DNA from 3 places in the Undibacterium sp. TC4M20W genome. Region 3 is predicted to be linked to each of the others. Evidence: predicted binding sites of a transcription regulator. Region 3 holds the regulator's gene; each other region holds the start of a gene.
The links. The regulator HrcA, encoded in region 3, represses chaperone genes, less so after heat shock. The targets are predictions, from matches to a motif close to TTAGCACTCNNNNNNNNNGAGTGCTAA.
Positions count from the first base shown of each region.

Region 1: the regulator HrcA is predicted to act here: its motif matches at 3,025-3,051, upstream of groES (co-chaperone GroES).
Region 2: the regulator HrcA is predicted to act here: its motif matches at 2,013-2,039, upstream of rpoH (RNA polymerase sigma factor RpoH).

Region 1 covers NZ_JBMPPI010000023.1:78,007-83,083, reverse strand. The annotation lists gene ACO0LL_RS22580 (OPT family oligopeptide transporter) at 1-618, opposite strand, end outside; gene groL (chaperonin GroEL) at 977-2,629, opposite strand; gene groES (co-chaperone GroES) at 2,671-2,961, opposite strand; gene ACO0LL_RS22565 (FkbM family methyltransferase) at 3,407-4,432, shown strand; gene ACO0LL_RS22560 (phosphocholine-specific phospholipase C) at 4,494-5,077, opposite strand, start outside.
Region 2 covers NZ_JBMPPI010000004.1:250,411-255,487, reverse strand. The annotation lists gene ftsY (signal recognition particle-docking protein FtsY) at 1-55, shown strand, start outside; gene ACO0LL_RS07485 (cell division ATP-binding protein FtsE) at 83-757, shown strand; gene ACO0LL_RS07480 (cell division protein FtsX) at 789-1,703, shown strand; gene rpoH (RNA polymerase sigma factor RpoH) at 2,104-3,000, shown strand; gene ACO0LL_RS07470 (SCO family protein) at 3,176-3,757, opposite strand; gene cyoE (heme o synthase) at 3,754-4,638, opposite strand; gene ACO0LL_RS07460 (COX15/CtaA family protein) at 4,635-5,077, opposite strand, start outside.
Region 3 covers NZ_JBMPPI010000002.1:209,822-214,898, forward strand. The annotation lists gene ACO0LL_RS03465 (MotA/TolQ/ExbB proton channel family protein) at 1-134, opposite strand, end outside; gene dapB (4-hydroxy-tetrahydrodipicolinate reductase) at 312-1,118, opposite strand; gene ACO0LL_RS03475 (outer membrane protein assembly factor BamE) at 1,141-1,671, opposite strand; gene fur (ferric iron uptake transcriptional regulator) at 1,783-2,211, shown strand; gene ACO0LL_RS03485 (response regulator) at 2,316-2,699, opposite strand; gene hrcA (heat-inducible transcriptional repressor HrcA) at 2,779-3,810, opposite strand; gene ACO0LL_RS03495 (HAD family hydrolase) at 3,855-4,541, opposite strand; gene ACO0LL_RS03500 (NAD kinase) at 4,617-5,077, shown strand, end outside.

The DNA of each region.
Region 1 (5,077 bases), on a different contig from region 3:
GCTGGTGATCATCTGATAGATGGCTGTCCACATGGCGGTAAACGCCATCAGGCGCGCCTTGTACATGCCGCTGGCGGCTTCGCCGGTATATACCGCATCCAGCACCACGCCGCAGGCACGGCCTTCTGGGAAGGGCAGTTGGTCTTCATTGATGAAGCGGCGCTTCATCGGGAAGGCAACCAGCACACCCAATATGGAGCAAACGCTCATCCACACTACCAGGTGCCACCAGGTGACCACGGTGCCGCTGATCAGCATATACGCTGACAGCACGGTGTTGAGTGGCATGGTCATGTAGCCAGCCGCGGTGGCGATGGATTGGGTGCAGTTGTTTTCAAGGATGGTGAAATCCTTGGCGATACCCAGGTTGGCAAGTATCTTGAAAATCGCAAATGCCAGGATGACGGATGTCAGGCCCACGCCTATCGTGATACCAGTTTTGGCACCGATATATAAAGCGGTTGCAGACAATATGCCGCCAAGCAAAAAACCGGTAAATGCCGAACGTATGGTCAACTGCGCCATATCGCCACGGTAAATATTGGTGAACCACCACTCGTCCTTTTGGGCACGGGTCCAGGTTCGTATTTGCTCATCGCTTAATTGTTGCAGCGCCATATTTTCTCCAAAGCGGTTGTCTTGCTTGATGATGATGCCCGGCTTGTTGATGCATACGCAAGATCATTGCAAATATGAAACACAGAGCCGGAAATATGAAAATTTTCTTTCAGGTGCGGCAGTATCCAAGCGGCAGATGTTTTCTGTCAAGCAGACCGTGCAAAAATTCGTTGTCTTGTGTTATTTGCGATGATTCATAACAAAACGGGCATAAAAAGTGGAGATTCACACATGAATTGCGCATTTGTTCCACACAGGATTGTAAATTGTATAAACAATAAAAAAACCCCGCAACTTGCGTTGCGGGGTTTTGAGCAATGCGGCTCTCGGTGAGATTATTGAGAGCAGCTAGCAGCTATTACATCATGCCGCCCATACCACCCATACCGCCCATGCCACCCATATCACCACCACCCATGCCGCCTGCTTTGTCTTCAGACAATTCAGCAACCAGAGCGTCAGTAGTCAGGATCAGGCCAGCAACAGACGCTGCATTTTGCAATGCAGAGCGAGTTACTTTAGCTGGATCCAGGATACCCATTTCTATCATGTCGCCGTATGTGTCATTGGCAGCATTGAAACCGTAGTTGCCTTTGCCATTGATGATGGCGTTCACAACAACGCTAGGTTCGCCACCGGCGTTAGCAACGATTTCACGCAGAGGTGCTTCGATTGCTTTCAGAACCAGTTTGATACCTGCTTCTTGATCTGGATTGTCGCCTTTGATGTCGCCAGCAGCTTGACGTGCGCGCAGCAGGGCAACGCCACCGCCAGGAACAACGCCTTCTTCTACGGCAGCGCGAGTTGCATGCAGAGCATCTTCAACGCGTGCTTTTTTCTCTTTCATTTCAACTTCAGTTGCAGCACCAACCTTGATCACAGCAACGCCGCCTGCCAGTTTGGCAACGCGTTCTTGCAGTTTTTCACGGTCGTAGTCAGAAGTTGCTTCTTCGATTTGCGCGCGGATTTGTTTAACGCGTGCTTCGATACCGACAGCCTGGCCAGCGCCATCGATTACTGTCGTGTTTTCTTTACCGATTTCGATGCGTTTGGCTTGACCCAGATCAGCCAGAGTTGCTTTTTCCAGTGTCAGGCCAACTTCTTCAGCAATCACTTGACCACCGGTCAGGATAGCGATGTCTTCCAGCATGGCTTTGCGACGGTCACCGAAGCCTGGAGCTTTAACAGCTGCAGTTTTCAGGATGCCACGGATGTTGTTCACAACCAGAGTTGCCAGCGCTTCGCCATCAACATCTTCAGCGATGATCAACAGTGGGCGGCCGGATTTTGCAACTTGTTCCAATACTGGCAGCAGATCACGGATGTTCGAGATTTTTTTGTCGAACAACAGGATGAACGGGTTTTCCAGGATAACGGATTGTTTTTCTGGATTGTTGATGAAGTATGGTGACAGGTAGCCACGGTCAAACTGCATACCTTCAACGATGTCGAGTTCGTTATCCAGGGATTTGCCGTCTTCAACAGTGATCACGCCTTCTTTGCCGACTTTGTCCATTGCTTTTGCAATGATATCGCCGATGTTGGCATCGGAGTTAGCAGAGATGGAACCAACTTGAGCGATTTCTTTGTTGGTTGTTGTAGGCTTGGACAGAGTTTTGATTTCAGCAACGATGGCTGTCACCGCTTTGTCGATACCGCGTTTCAAGTCAGTTGGGTTGAAGCCAGCTGCTACATATTTGAAACCTTCGCGAACGATGGCCTGTGCCAGAACTGTCGCTGTGGTTGTACCGTCACCAGCGTTGTCAGAAGTGCGGGAAGCCACTTCTTTCACCAGTTGTGCACCCATGTTTTCCAGCTTGTCTTTCAGTTCGATTTCTTTAGCTACAGAAACACCGTCTTTGGTGACTGTAGGCGCGCCAAAAGAGCGTTCCAGAACGACGTTACGGCCTTTAGGGCCCAGAGTTACTTTAACTGCGTTCGCCAGGATGTTGACGCCATTGACGATCTTCGCACGTGCGTCATCGCCAAAAATTACTTGTTTAGCTGCCATATTAATTCTCCGAATTCTTTAATTGATATCGTGGATGTCGATTACTTCTGTACGACCGCGAAGATATCTTCTTCACGCATCACCAGAACTTCGTTGCCGTCAACTTTGACAGCCTGACCAGAATATTTACCGAACAAAACGCGGTCGCCAACTTTAACGTCCAGGGCGCGAACTGTACCGTTGTCCAGCAATTTGCCAGGACCAACTGCCAGTACTTCACCTTGATCTGGCTTTTCAGCAGCAGCGTCAGGCAGAACGATACCGGATGCAGTCTTTGTTTCTTGATCCAGGCGTTTCACGATCAGGCGATCGTGCAGGGGACGAAGGTTCATACAAGCTCCTTTAAATTTTGCGAGTAATTACTATTGGAATTCAATTAGCTGGAGAGGGACTCGTTAGCACTCTCTCTCAACGAGTGCTAAGTATATGGGCGGGGGGATGGCTTTTCAAGGGCTAAAGTTTGGCCTGAAAAAATAATAATGTTGCAGTTTGATAAATTGAACTAAAAAACATATTTAAAATCAAACAATTAGCGGGATGTCTTCACTCTGTTTAGAAGAATTTCAGTTGTTTAGAAGAATCTCAGTTGTTTAGTCGGCACTTTGTGGAATGTCGAGTAAGTTGTCTGTTATCTAAAGAATGGATTATGTCGTTCTGTTAAGTAATTTCATTTTTAATAATGTATTGCTCCATCTTTGCATTATTGTTTAATTAACCTGATTCGGGTTTTGCCTGATGATTAGATTGAGCGCAGGCTCGATTTTGAGAAGTATTTCAATGAATTTTTTAAAAAAATTATTTGGTCAAAAGACTTTGACGCAGGATGTGCTGGTATTGGAAAATTATTATCAGGACAACCATTTTCCCAAAGTCGCTTCACTTGCCGATATTTATTATTGCTTTCGCCTGATTCTGGGGAGAAATCCAAATCCCGAAGAATGCCGGGGACATTCCGGCATGAGTGGCGTGGATCTAGATAAAGTTGTCAAGTCATATGTTCAGTCCGTGGAGTTTCAGAACAGGAATTTATTGGTTTCACAGGCCCAAAATATTGCTGAACGACAGATCGAAGGATTCAGGATTTATGTGGACCTGGACGATCATGCCGTTGGTGTACATATGGCAAACGCTTCGTACGAGCCGCATGTAACAAGCATTTTTAAGCAATACGTCAAGCCTGGAATGCGGGTTCTTGATATAGGCGCAAATATTGGATACTTTTCTTTATTGGCGGCAAGTCTTGTTGGTGATTCTGGCAAAGTGTTTGCAGTCGAGCCCAATGCCGAGAATTGCAAATTACTGGAGGCAAGCAAGAAATTGAATTCATACGCGCAAATTTCTGTGTTGCAATTTGCTGCAGGCAGATCTTGTGGCTTGTTATCGTTGAATACTTCATACAGCAACGGCACTACTTCGACCTTGAGTGATGACATGACATTGTTGCGGGCTAGCCGGACTGTCGCCGCCATGAAGCTGGACGACTACAGAGGTCTTGATGGTGGTGTCGATTTCATCAAGATTGATATTGAAGGCGCCGAATACAATGCTTTATTCGGTGCGCGTAATCTGCTGGAGCGTTGCAAACCTTTGATCATCAGTGAGTTTTCACCTACTGCAATGCCGGCTATCAGTGGTGTCGATGGGCGCGAATATCTGAAGTTCCTTGATACTCTGGCTTATGACATCAGCGTGATTGCTTTGGATGGTTCACTCCAGCATTGCGGTGCTGATCACGACAAAGTCATGGATGCATTCGTCAGCTCAGGTGTGGATCACATCGATATTTTTGCAACCCCAAGATAGTTTGCAAGCAGGCATCCCATCCCTGCCATTCTCAACATTTCAATGACAGGCATCCCCGGCATTACACTATCGTTAATGCCAGCGGTGCGGTCAGGGCTGTATAAGCATCATTATATAAATACCAAAGCATGTAGTTGCCGGTGGTCAGGTTAGCTGTATTGAGCGTGAGATTGCCCTGCATGCTGCTGGCATATTGCCAGGCCAATGAATTGGCCGTGCCTGGTACCACACCGGCGGCGTATACACCTATCCAGTTTTTTGTGCTGAGCTGTGCCTGTGGTACCTCGTAGGTGACCGTGATGTTGCTGCCTCTTGCTATCTGTGGTGTGCTGCTGCTGAGGCGGGCTGTGCTGCGTTTCCCGCCTATGCGGGGGTCGCAACGGCTGTTAAAATTATTATTTGCCGTTGCTTCGATATGGCCAGCCAGCCTGTGCAGGAATTGAGCGTCGTTGCTGCTACTCACACTGAAGTCATACCAGCCAAAACTGTTGCTCAGGCTATAGTCGAGCCGCAAACTTTGTCCGGCTACCAGGGTGTGCATGCTTGACAAGCTGCCATAGGCATTGTCGCTGATGATCAGCGTGCAAGTCTGGCTACTGTCTGTATTGGACAGGGTCAGCACGAGCTTGCCGTTGACAGTGTCAT
Region 2 (5,077 bases), on a different contig from region 3:
TGAAGATTTGCAACCATTTAACGCCCAGGAATTTGTTGACGCCCTGCTCAGTTAATTGCACAAAAAAAGGCCAAACGCGATCATGATTGAATTTGAACACGTCAGCAAACAGTATTCGCAAGATGTTTATGCACTCAAGGATGTTTCATTATCAATTGCTGCCGGTGAATTGATTTTCCTGACTGGCCCGTCTGGTGCCGGTAAATCTACCTTGCTGAAGATGATTGCAGGGATAGAAAAACCGACGGCAGGCCATGTCAAGGTCAATGGCCAGGACATAGGCAAACTCAAAACCAGCAGCCTGCCTTATCTGCGCCGCAAGCTGGGCCTGATTTTGCAAGACCAGAAATTACTGACTGACCGCCATGTACTGGCGAATGTCATGCTGCCCATCATCGTCACCGGCGCTTCACACGCTGAAGCTGAGACCCGTGCCCGCATAGCGCTGGAAAAAGTTGGCCTGCCAGACAAGGCTTATTCCCTGCCGCTGGCACTGTCTGGTGGTGAGCAGCAGCGGGTGGCGATAGCCCGTGCCATCGTCAACCGGCCACAGATTATTCTGGCGGATGAACCTACCGCCTTTCTGGACCGTGACAATGCCAACAAGGTGCTGGGAGCACTGAAGGCTTTCCAGAGCGCCGGTGTGACCTGCATTATCTCCAGCCATGATGAACAATTTCTCGATCAGGCCAGCCGCGTGATTTACCTGAGCCAGGGCCAGGTAGTCAGTACCTGGAAATCCTCGCTGGCCGCCTGATCCTGCAGTACAGAATAACAAGGAAGAATTCATGACCAACTGGTTTCGTCAACACTTGTTCGCCATCAAGAGCGCGTTCGGCCATTTGCGTGGCAGCCCGGGTAATTTCTTGTTCAATGTGCTGGTCGTGGCGATCGCGCTGGCCTTGCCCATCGCTGGCCTGACCTTACTGGAAAATATACGTCCCATTTCTTCGCAATTATCAATAGAACCTGAAATCAGCATTTTCGTCAGCCCGGACACCCCAAGGGCAACTGCCACAGCCTTGTCGATACCGCTGAAAAAATTGCTGAAAGAGAAAAACATCACGGCCAACCTGAACTTCGTCCCCAAGGACAAGGCCCTGGCCAGCCTTGAGCAATCATCCAATCTGGCAGAAGTCTTATCTACCCTCGGCGGCAATCCTCTGCCTGACGCCTATGTCTTGTCCATGTCGAATAGTGATGCTGGCAAGATAGAGGCGCTGGTCGAAGAAATAAAGCAAATGCAGGATGTCGATGTCGTGCAACTCGATTCTGCCTGGGTCAAGCGCCTGGCAGCACTGGTGCAAATCATGCAGCTAGGTTTGTTGTTCCTGGCTGCCACTCTGGGTGTGGTGGTGATCGTGGTGGTATTTAATGCCACCCGTCTGCAGGTGATTTCGCACAGGGCAGAAATTGCCGTATCGCGCCTGCTGGGGGCGACCAATAGTTTCATCCACAAGCCTTATTACTATACCGGCGCCTTGCTGGGCTTGCTTGCAGGCGGCCTCGCACTGGGCCTGATCGCGGCGTCCCTGCAACCCTTGAACAAGGCAATTGCAGAATTTGCTAAATTATATGCATCGGAATTTCACCTTGCTCCGTTGGGTATCGTACAGAGCGCCATACTACTGGCTGTTAGCATGTTGCTTGGGCTGGTTGGTGTTTTTCTGTCGGTAAGAAGGCAATTGGCGCGCGCAAGCTGAGTTCTTCGCGCTATTTGCTCAATTTTGCTCAATAAGCGCACAATAAATCTGTTCTTGCTTCGTCTTCATAGTGCTGACTGCTTGCTGGTACTCGATGATCATTGGTAATCGCTAGTATCTCTAATAGTCGCTAGTGATCGTGCACCATTGCAGCAGTCTGCGCATCGTGATTTTTGCAAAAGGCTTTTACAATTTGCAGCGAATTGATTGCAACTTTCCACCCGGGCATCTATCTAAGCACTATACATGTTGCAAATGAATGCTTGTTTTTCAATAGATTTATTTGATGAACTTCATAGAATCTGAGTATTAGCACTCTTCTCAAGAGAGTGCTAATATAGGAACTTGAAAGTGCCAAAAGGAGTAATTGATACTCTTAAGGCAGCAATAAGGAGGAAAAATGGCAACTACATCTACACAATTGATCCCTGCAACAGACAGCACAGCGCTGGCTCTAGGTTTTAGTGGCACGCTGGGTAATATTGATGCCTATATTTCTGCAGTCAATCGTCTGCCTATGCTCACGCATCAGGAAGAGATAGACTTTGCGAACAAATTACGTAATGACAATGATCTGGCTGCTGCGCAGCAACTGGTTATGTCACATTTGCGCCTGGTCGTCTCCATCGCCCGCGGTTACCTCGGCTATGGCTTGCCCCATGCTGACCTGATCCAGGAAGGCAATATCGGCCTGATGAAAGCCGTTAAACGCTTTGACCCTGACCAGGGCGTACGTCTGGTGTCCTATGCCATGCACTGGATCAAGGCTGAAATGCATGAGTACATTTTGAAAAACTGGCGCCTGGTCAAAGTAGCAACGACCAAAGCCCAGCGCAAACTGTTCTTTAACCTGCGCAGCCATAAAGAAGGCCTGGACGCGATGACACCAAAGCAAATTGATGCCCTGGCATCAACGCTGGATGTCAAACGCGAAGAAGTCATCGAAATGGAAATGCGTTTGTCCGGCCATGATATTGCTCTGGATGCACCGACGGATGATGACGATGAAAAATTCGCTCCTATCGCTTATCTGAAGACTGAATCCGACGAGCCTACCCGTGTTCTGGAAACGCGCCAGTATGACCGTCTGCAAAGCGAAGGCCTGGAATCTGCATTGTCCAAGCTGGATGCACGCTCACGCCATATCATAGAATCACGCTGGTTGAAAAATGATGATGGTACAGGCTCTACCCTGCACGAACTGGCCGATGAATACGGCGTGTCTGCCGAACGCATACGTCAGATCGAAAGCGCAGCGCTGAAAAAAATGAAGGGCAGCCTCAGCAGTTTTGCATAATCAAAATAGGCTGTAACAAAAGAAAAAGGCACTCGCGAGAGTGCCTTTTGTTTTGTCCAGCGGCTTTGTGGTCATTTTTGTGATCAAGCGCGGGACTATTCGTGGTCGGTTTCGTGGCCAATTTCGCCGCTCATTTCGTGGCCTGAATGACGTCTGCTTGGTATTGTCTGCCGCTTTACTTCAACAGGATTTTCAAATCATGAGCGACAGGCTCTGCTCCCTGTCCATGGCGCAAGAATAAACGGATGCGCCCCTGAGGATCAAATACATAACTGCCTGCCGTATGGTCCATGGTATAGCTGCCGGGTGTTTTGCCTTCTACCTTTTGATAAAACACTTTGAATTCTTTGGCAACTTTGGCCGTTGCGGCAGCATCGCCATACAAACCCAGGAAGCGCTTATCAAAATTGGGCACATAGTTGGCCAGCAAAGCCTGGGTATCGCGTTCAGGGTCCAGGGTCACAAACAAGACTTGCACCTTGTCGGCATCCGGGCCCAGTAATTTCATGACACTCGCCATTTCTGCCATGGTGGTCGGGCAGACATCCGGGCATTGGGTATAGCCAAAGAAGATGACTACCGCCTTGCCCTTGAAATCTGCCAGGGTGCGCGGCTTGCCATTGTGATCTGTCAGGGCAAAGTCTTTGGCGTAATCAAGGCCGGTCAGATCGGTGTTATTGAATTTTTCCTGGGCCGGGGCGCAAGCAAGCAGGCTCAGAGCCATCAGCATGCTGGCCAGGTGCTTCAGAATTTTCATAGCTTGATATAGTGATCAATCAACAAGGCTGCAAACAGCAGGGACAGGTAGATAATGGAATAGGCAAAAGTCTTGCGTGCCAGTACATCATCATAGTGCTTGTAAATGCGCCATGCATACCACAGGAAGATCAGGCCCAGAATAATCGCGCTGACCAGATAAATCAGGCCGCTCATGTGCACCGCATAGGGCAGCATGGTGGTGGCAAACAGCGCTATCGTATACAGCCAGATGTGGAAGCGGGTAAATTCCAGGCCATGGGTAATCGGCAACATCGGCAGGCCGGAACGCGCGTAATCATCGCGCCTGTACATGGCCAACGCCCAAAAATGCGGTGGCGTCCAGACAAAGATGATCAATACCAGCAACCAGGCCTGCATGGGCACATCGTTTGCCACAGCTGCCCAGCCCAGCGCCGGTGGCATGGCACCTGACAAACCACCGATGACGATGTTCTGCGGTGTTGCCGGTTTCAGGATGATGGTGTAAATGACAGCATAGCCAACAAAGGTAGCAAAAGTCAGCCACATGGTCAGGGGATTGACCATAGTATACAAAACCCACATGCCCATGCCACCGATGACACCAGAGAACACCAGGGTTTGCGGCACAGTGATTTCACCTTGGGCTGTGGCGCGGCGTGCAGTTCTTGCCATGCGAGAATCAATTTCTTTTTCCACCAGGCAATTTACGGCAAAAGCCGCACCAGCCAGCAGCCAGATACCGACGGTGGCGGCAACAACCACGCGCCAGTCCGGCAAGTCTGGCGTAGCCAGGAACATGCCGATCACTGCGCAAAATACGGCGAGCTGGGTCACACGTGGCTTGGTCAAAGCCCAGTACTGAGCCAGTCGGTTGGAAGGCAAACTTAAAGTGGTCATGATCTATCTTTGGCAGCGGCAAGGCTCACATGCCTTATGCGGTAGTTTAACATGGTCAGCAAAAGCACGAGCATGGCAGCCATCCCATTATGCAAAACTGCCAGCAACAAGGGCCAGGAAAAAAAGACGGTAGAAATGCCGATGATGAATTGGGCAACAATCGCGAGCAAGATGTGGCGGCTCAGTTTTTCCAGCCCGGCAATCTTGCGTGCTCTCAGTGCAGCCCACAGGCAGACTGCCACCACCAGCAAAGCAAAGTTCCTGTGCACCCAGTGTATGGCAACCAGGGCATTAAAAGGCAGGTAATCACCATTCCTCGTGAGACCGAGCTGACGCCAGAGGCTGAAACCATGTTCAAAATCCATCGCTGGTATCACCTGGCCATTGCACATGGGATAATCCTGGCAAGCCAGAGCAGCATAGTTAGTGCTCACCCAAC
Region 3 (5,077 bases):
CGGATACGCCAGAAACTCCAGCCCTTCATCAGTATCAGTGTCCAGCTCAGTACTGACATCAACAATAATAACCAGCCAACCAGATGACCCAGTGCGTCAGCCTGTTCCCAATAATGTGCGATTGCAGAATTCATGCGTGTGCCGCTTATTTCACTTATTCAAATATCAGGCGAATGTGCGCTATTAACGAAAACCAAAGCAAACTAAATAGGACTTACGCAAAATTGTCCCAGCAAGGCGTAGCGACGAAGACAGTACTTTAGTACGGCTAGGAGCTACAACGCAGCTGGGGCGGTTTTGCGTATGTCCCACTAACGGAAACCCAGGACATCGTACATATCATACAAGCCTGTAGATTTGCCTTGCAAGAAACGTGCAGCACGCAGGCTGCCATGGGCATAAGTCACACGGCTGGAAGACTTGTGGCTGATTTCTACGCGTTCACCTATGCCGGCGAACAAGACCGTATGATCACCAACGATGTCGCCGCCACGGATAGTTGCAAAACCGATGGAAGATGGATCGCGCTCACCTGTCACACCTTCACGGGCAAACACGCCCACTTCATTGAGGTCACGGCCCAGTGCATCGGCGATGACTTCACCCATTTTCAGGGCTGTGCCTGAAGGAGCATCGACCTTGAAGCGGTGATGGGCTTCGACGATCTCAATGTCATAACCTTCGGCAAAGCTTTTGGCTGCCATTTCCAGCAACTTCATGGTGACGTTTACGCCTACACTCATGTTCGGCGCAAACATGATCGCGGTTTTTTCTCCTGCGACGGCAATCGCTGCCTTGCCTGCTTCATCAAAGCCCGTGGTGCCGATAATCATCTTGATGCCATGAGCTGCACAATATTCGAGATGCTTAAGGGTGCCCTCAGGGCGGGTGAAATCGATCAGGTAGTCGGCATTGGCCAGGCCAGTTGCCAGGTCAGCAGTAATATTCACGCCGCAAGGCTTGCCCAGACTGGCTGCGGCATCGGTACCGAGGGCTGGTGAGGCTGGCACATCCAGCGCACCAACCAGGACCATGTCATCGGCATTGCTGATCGCTTCGACCAGCATTTTCCCCATACGGCCAGAAGCCCCGGCCACGGCAATTTTGAGTGCAGTCATAAATATCTACTTCTCTCTTAGCTTATTTCTCTTTTTTCTTCGGCGCATCGGTCTCTATCACCGATTGCACGCGGTTCAGGCCCAAAGCGGATTCTGTAATACGTGCCAGATATTCTTTTTCAGTCGGCAAGTTACCGCCTTCAAACTTTGCTACCGTACCATCTTTGAAAAACACCGACACGCGGCTGGTGATACGTTCACCATTTGGCTTGGTCAGGCGGAAAGGATAATCCCAGCGGTCTTCATGGAACATATCGGTCAGCAAGGCTGTACCAAGGATAAAACGCACCTGCTCACGTGTCATACCTTCTTTTAACTGTGCCACCATTTCCTGGGAAACGAAGTTACCTTGCTGTATGGGAACGCGGTAAGGCGAAATAAAGGCCAGTACCTTGCCAAAACCGGTCGGCTCAACCACTTGCGCGCCATTTGCATCACTAGGTGTGCCTGATGTTGCATATACTGAAGTTCTGTCAGCCGATGACAGCAGGGGAATAGGTGTTGAACATGCTGTCAAAGAAGCCAGCACTACCAGACCCGCTACACGGCTCATCTTATTCCGCGTTAAACCTGAAAACAACAGTTGCATAGATAACCTCTTAATTGAGCAACAAGCCCTAAAACCCGATATCATAAAGCAGATAGCAATTTTTTGATCGAAAACATGACAAACAGCTCCCCAAACCTCAAAGCCAGCGGTCTGAAAGCCACTCTGCCCCGCCTGAAAATCCTGGAAATCTTCCAGAGCAGCAAGGTTCGTCATCTGACAGCAGAAGATGTATATAAGATCCTGCTCAATGAAAATATGGATGTCGGTCTGGCAACTGTGTACCGCGTCCTGACCCAGTTTGAACAGGCCGGACTGTTAAACCGGAATCATTTTGAGACTGGCAAAGCCATTTTTGAATTGAACGAGGGTTCACACCATGACCATCTGGTCTGCCTGGACTGTGGCCGTGTGGAAGAATTTTTTGACGAAGAAATCGAACAACGCCAGCAAACAGTCGCCCTGGAACGCGGCTTCAAGATTGCTGAACATGCACTGGCAATTTATGGCAATTGCACCAAGCCTAATTGCGAACACAAGGCTTGAATCGTAAGCGCAAAGCTTAAAGTAAAGAGAAATCCCCCAACTTTAGCCTGACAAGCGCACCCGGCCATAGCAACCCGGTGTGCGCTTTCCAGCTTAATTCCAGCCTATTTATTGATCTTGGCTACGACAGCCTCGACAGTTCCTATGATCTTTTGCGCATTGAATGGCTTGAGGATATAGCCGTGGATGCCATTCTTGACTACTTCCGTAATCGTATCCTGGTCTTTATTGGCTGTTACCATCAAAACCCTTGAGTCTGGCAACAATTCGCGGATGCGGGGCAGGATTTCAGTACCACTGATCTTGGGCATGACAATATCGAGCAAGATCAGGTCAGGTTTGAGTTTCACTGCCATTTCCAGGCCAGTGCCACCATCGGTAGCTTCGCCAACGACGTTATAACCCTCGCTGCGCAATATGACCCTGAGCACCTCGCGGGTGACATCATTATCATCAATCAATAAAATCTTAGCGTTTTTCTTTTCCATAGCAACCCTGTATGCGCATCAATGTTTGCTTGTTTTTGCTTATTTGCTTCGCTATTTCACACTGTATCTTAATGCTTTATTACTGACTAAGTGCATTAGATAATAATTTTGAAGTGATGTCTACGATGGGGATAACTCTTTCATAGGCCATGCGGGTAGGTCCTATGACACCCAGGGTACCCACTATCTTGCCGTTCACCCCATAGGGCGCTGTGACAATACTCATTTCTTCCATGGGTACCAGTTGTGATTCGCCGCCGATAAATATCTGCACACCAGTTGCCTTGCTGGATACATCAAGTAATTGCATGAGGCTGTTTTTTTGCTCGAACATATCAAACAGCTTGCGCAGGGAACTCATATTTGACGACAGGTCTTGCACATTCAGCAAATTACGCTCACCAGAGATAACGACCTCGTCATTATCCTCATCCATGGCATTGCTGCCCGCCTCTACCGCCGCCTGCATGAGCCTGGTCATATCATTTTGCAATTCCCGCAACTCACTGTTGATACGGGTGCGTGCGTCGGTAAAGCTCAAGCCACCAAAGTTCTGGTTCAGGTAATTGGCGGCCTGCACCAACTGCGTTGGCGTGTAATCAACATCGGTCAACAACAGACGGTTATGCACTTCGCCACCAGGTGCCACCACTACCAGCAAGATACGTTTTTCTGACAGGCGCAAGAATTCTACCTGCTGGAAAATCGACTCAGTACGCGGCGTCATGACGACACCGGCAAATTGTGACAAGGACGATAATATCTGCGCCGCGTTCGCAATCAGTTTTTGCGGCGACTGTGCATTCATATTTGATTGCAGGCTGGACTGCAGGCGCGAATCCATGGCTGCGCCATTCACATCTTGCACAGTAAGCAAGGTATCAACGAAAACGCGATAGCCCCTGGGCGTGGGGATACGGCCCGCAGAAGTATGCGGGCTTGCTACGAAGCCCATTTCTTCCAGGTCGGCCATGACGTTGCGTATCGTCGCCGGGGATAATTCCAGGCCAGATATTTTGGACAAGGCACGGGAACCCACAGGCTGGCCGTCGGCGATATAACGCTCGACCAGGGCTTTTAATAAAGTTTGTGCGCGGATATCTAGTTGCATGGTTTCATTTTATGCGTTCATGACTGACATGAACATAGAAAAATTCATAGCCATAGAGTCAGGTCATGCAGATTGGCAAATTCCGCATCCGGCTTGATATGCAGATGGCGCTCATCTTCAATTTTTAAACCCTGGCGGTTCATCCAGCCGCCTTTTAATCCCGCCTGTTGCGCACCTTGCACATCGAGCAATAAATCATCGCCAACATATAATACTTCTGCAGGTTCCAGGCCCAGCTCCTGGCAAGCGGCCAGGAATATCCTAGGGTCGGGCTTGGCACAGCCAAAACGATAGGCAGCGATAGACACCTTGAAGTGATGCGCCAGGCCTATCGCCTGCAAATCGGCAAAACCATTCGAGACTGTGCCTAGCAACAGTTTTTCTTGCAAAGCCTGCAAGGCGGGTTTGACATCGCTGTACAAATCGACTTTGTTACGGGCATCGGCAAAAACGGCCATGGCCTGGTCGGCTTTTTCGGCTTCCACGCCATGCTCATCAAAAACCTGTTTCAACAAGGTATGACGCAGAGCCCATAAATCGTATTGAAAACGCTGGTCGCTCGCTACCAGCAAATTCCTGCGCTCACGCAATTTTTCCACATTGTAATTTTGCGCCACAAGAGGTGCGTGTTCATGCAACCATTGCTGCAAAACGGATTCAGCATGACGAATAACTGGCGCAACCGGCCACAAAGTATCATCGAGGTCCAGCAAAACTGCTTTAATTGCCATAAAGAGCACTCATTCCATTCATAGATGCCCTAATTATGTTCTAATCTCAGGCATCATGTCACCCTACCTTTGTTTATGACAGTACAGGCCAAAACCATTGCACTTGTTGGAAAATCGAATGCGACAGGCATTGCTGACTCGATTAAGGAACTGGCCAATTTTCTCGCGAGCGCCGGACACCGCGTCGTCATCGAGGCAGAAACCGCGCAATATCTGCAGTTGAGCGAATTCAGCAGCATGCCCGTGCCTGAGATAGGCAAGCTGGCCGATGTCGCCATCGTCGTTGGCGGCGATGGCACCATGCTGGGCATAGCACGGCAACTGGCACCCTACAATATTCCTCTGATTGGTATCAACCAGGGCAGACTGGGTTTCATTACCGATATTGCACTTGACCGCATGATCCCTGTCATAACAGAAATGCTGGATGGCAAATATGTGTCCGAGCGCCGCAGCTTGTTGCAGGCCATCGTGACCCGCGATGGCAACCAGATTTTCAGTGGTGTGGCTTTCAATGACATCGTGGTCTCACGTGG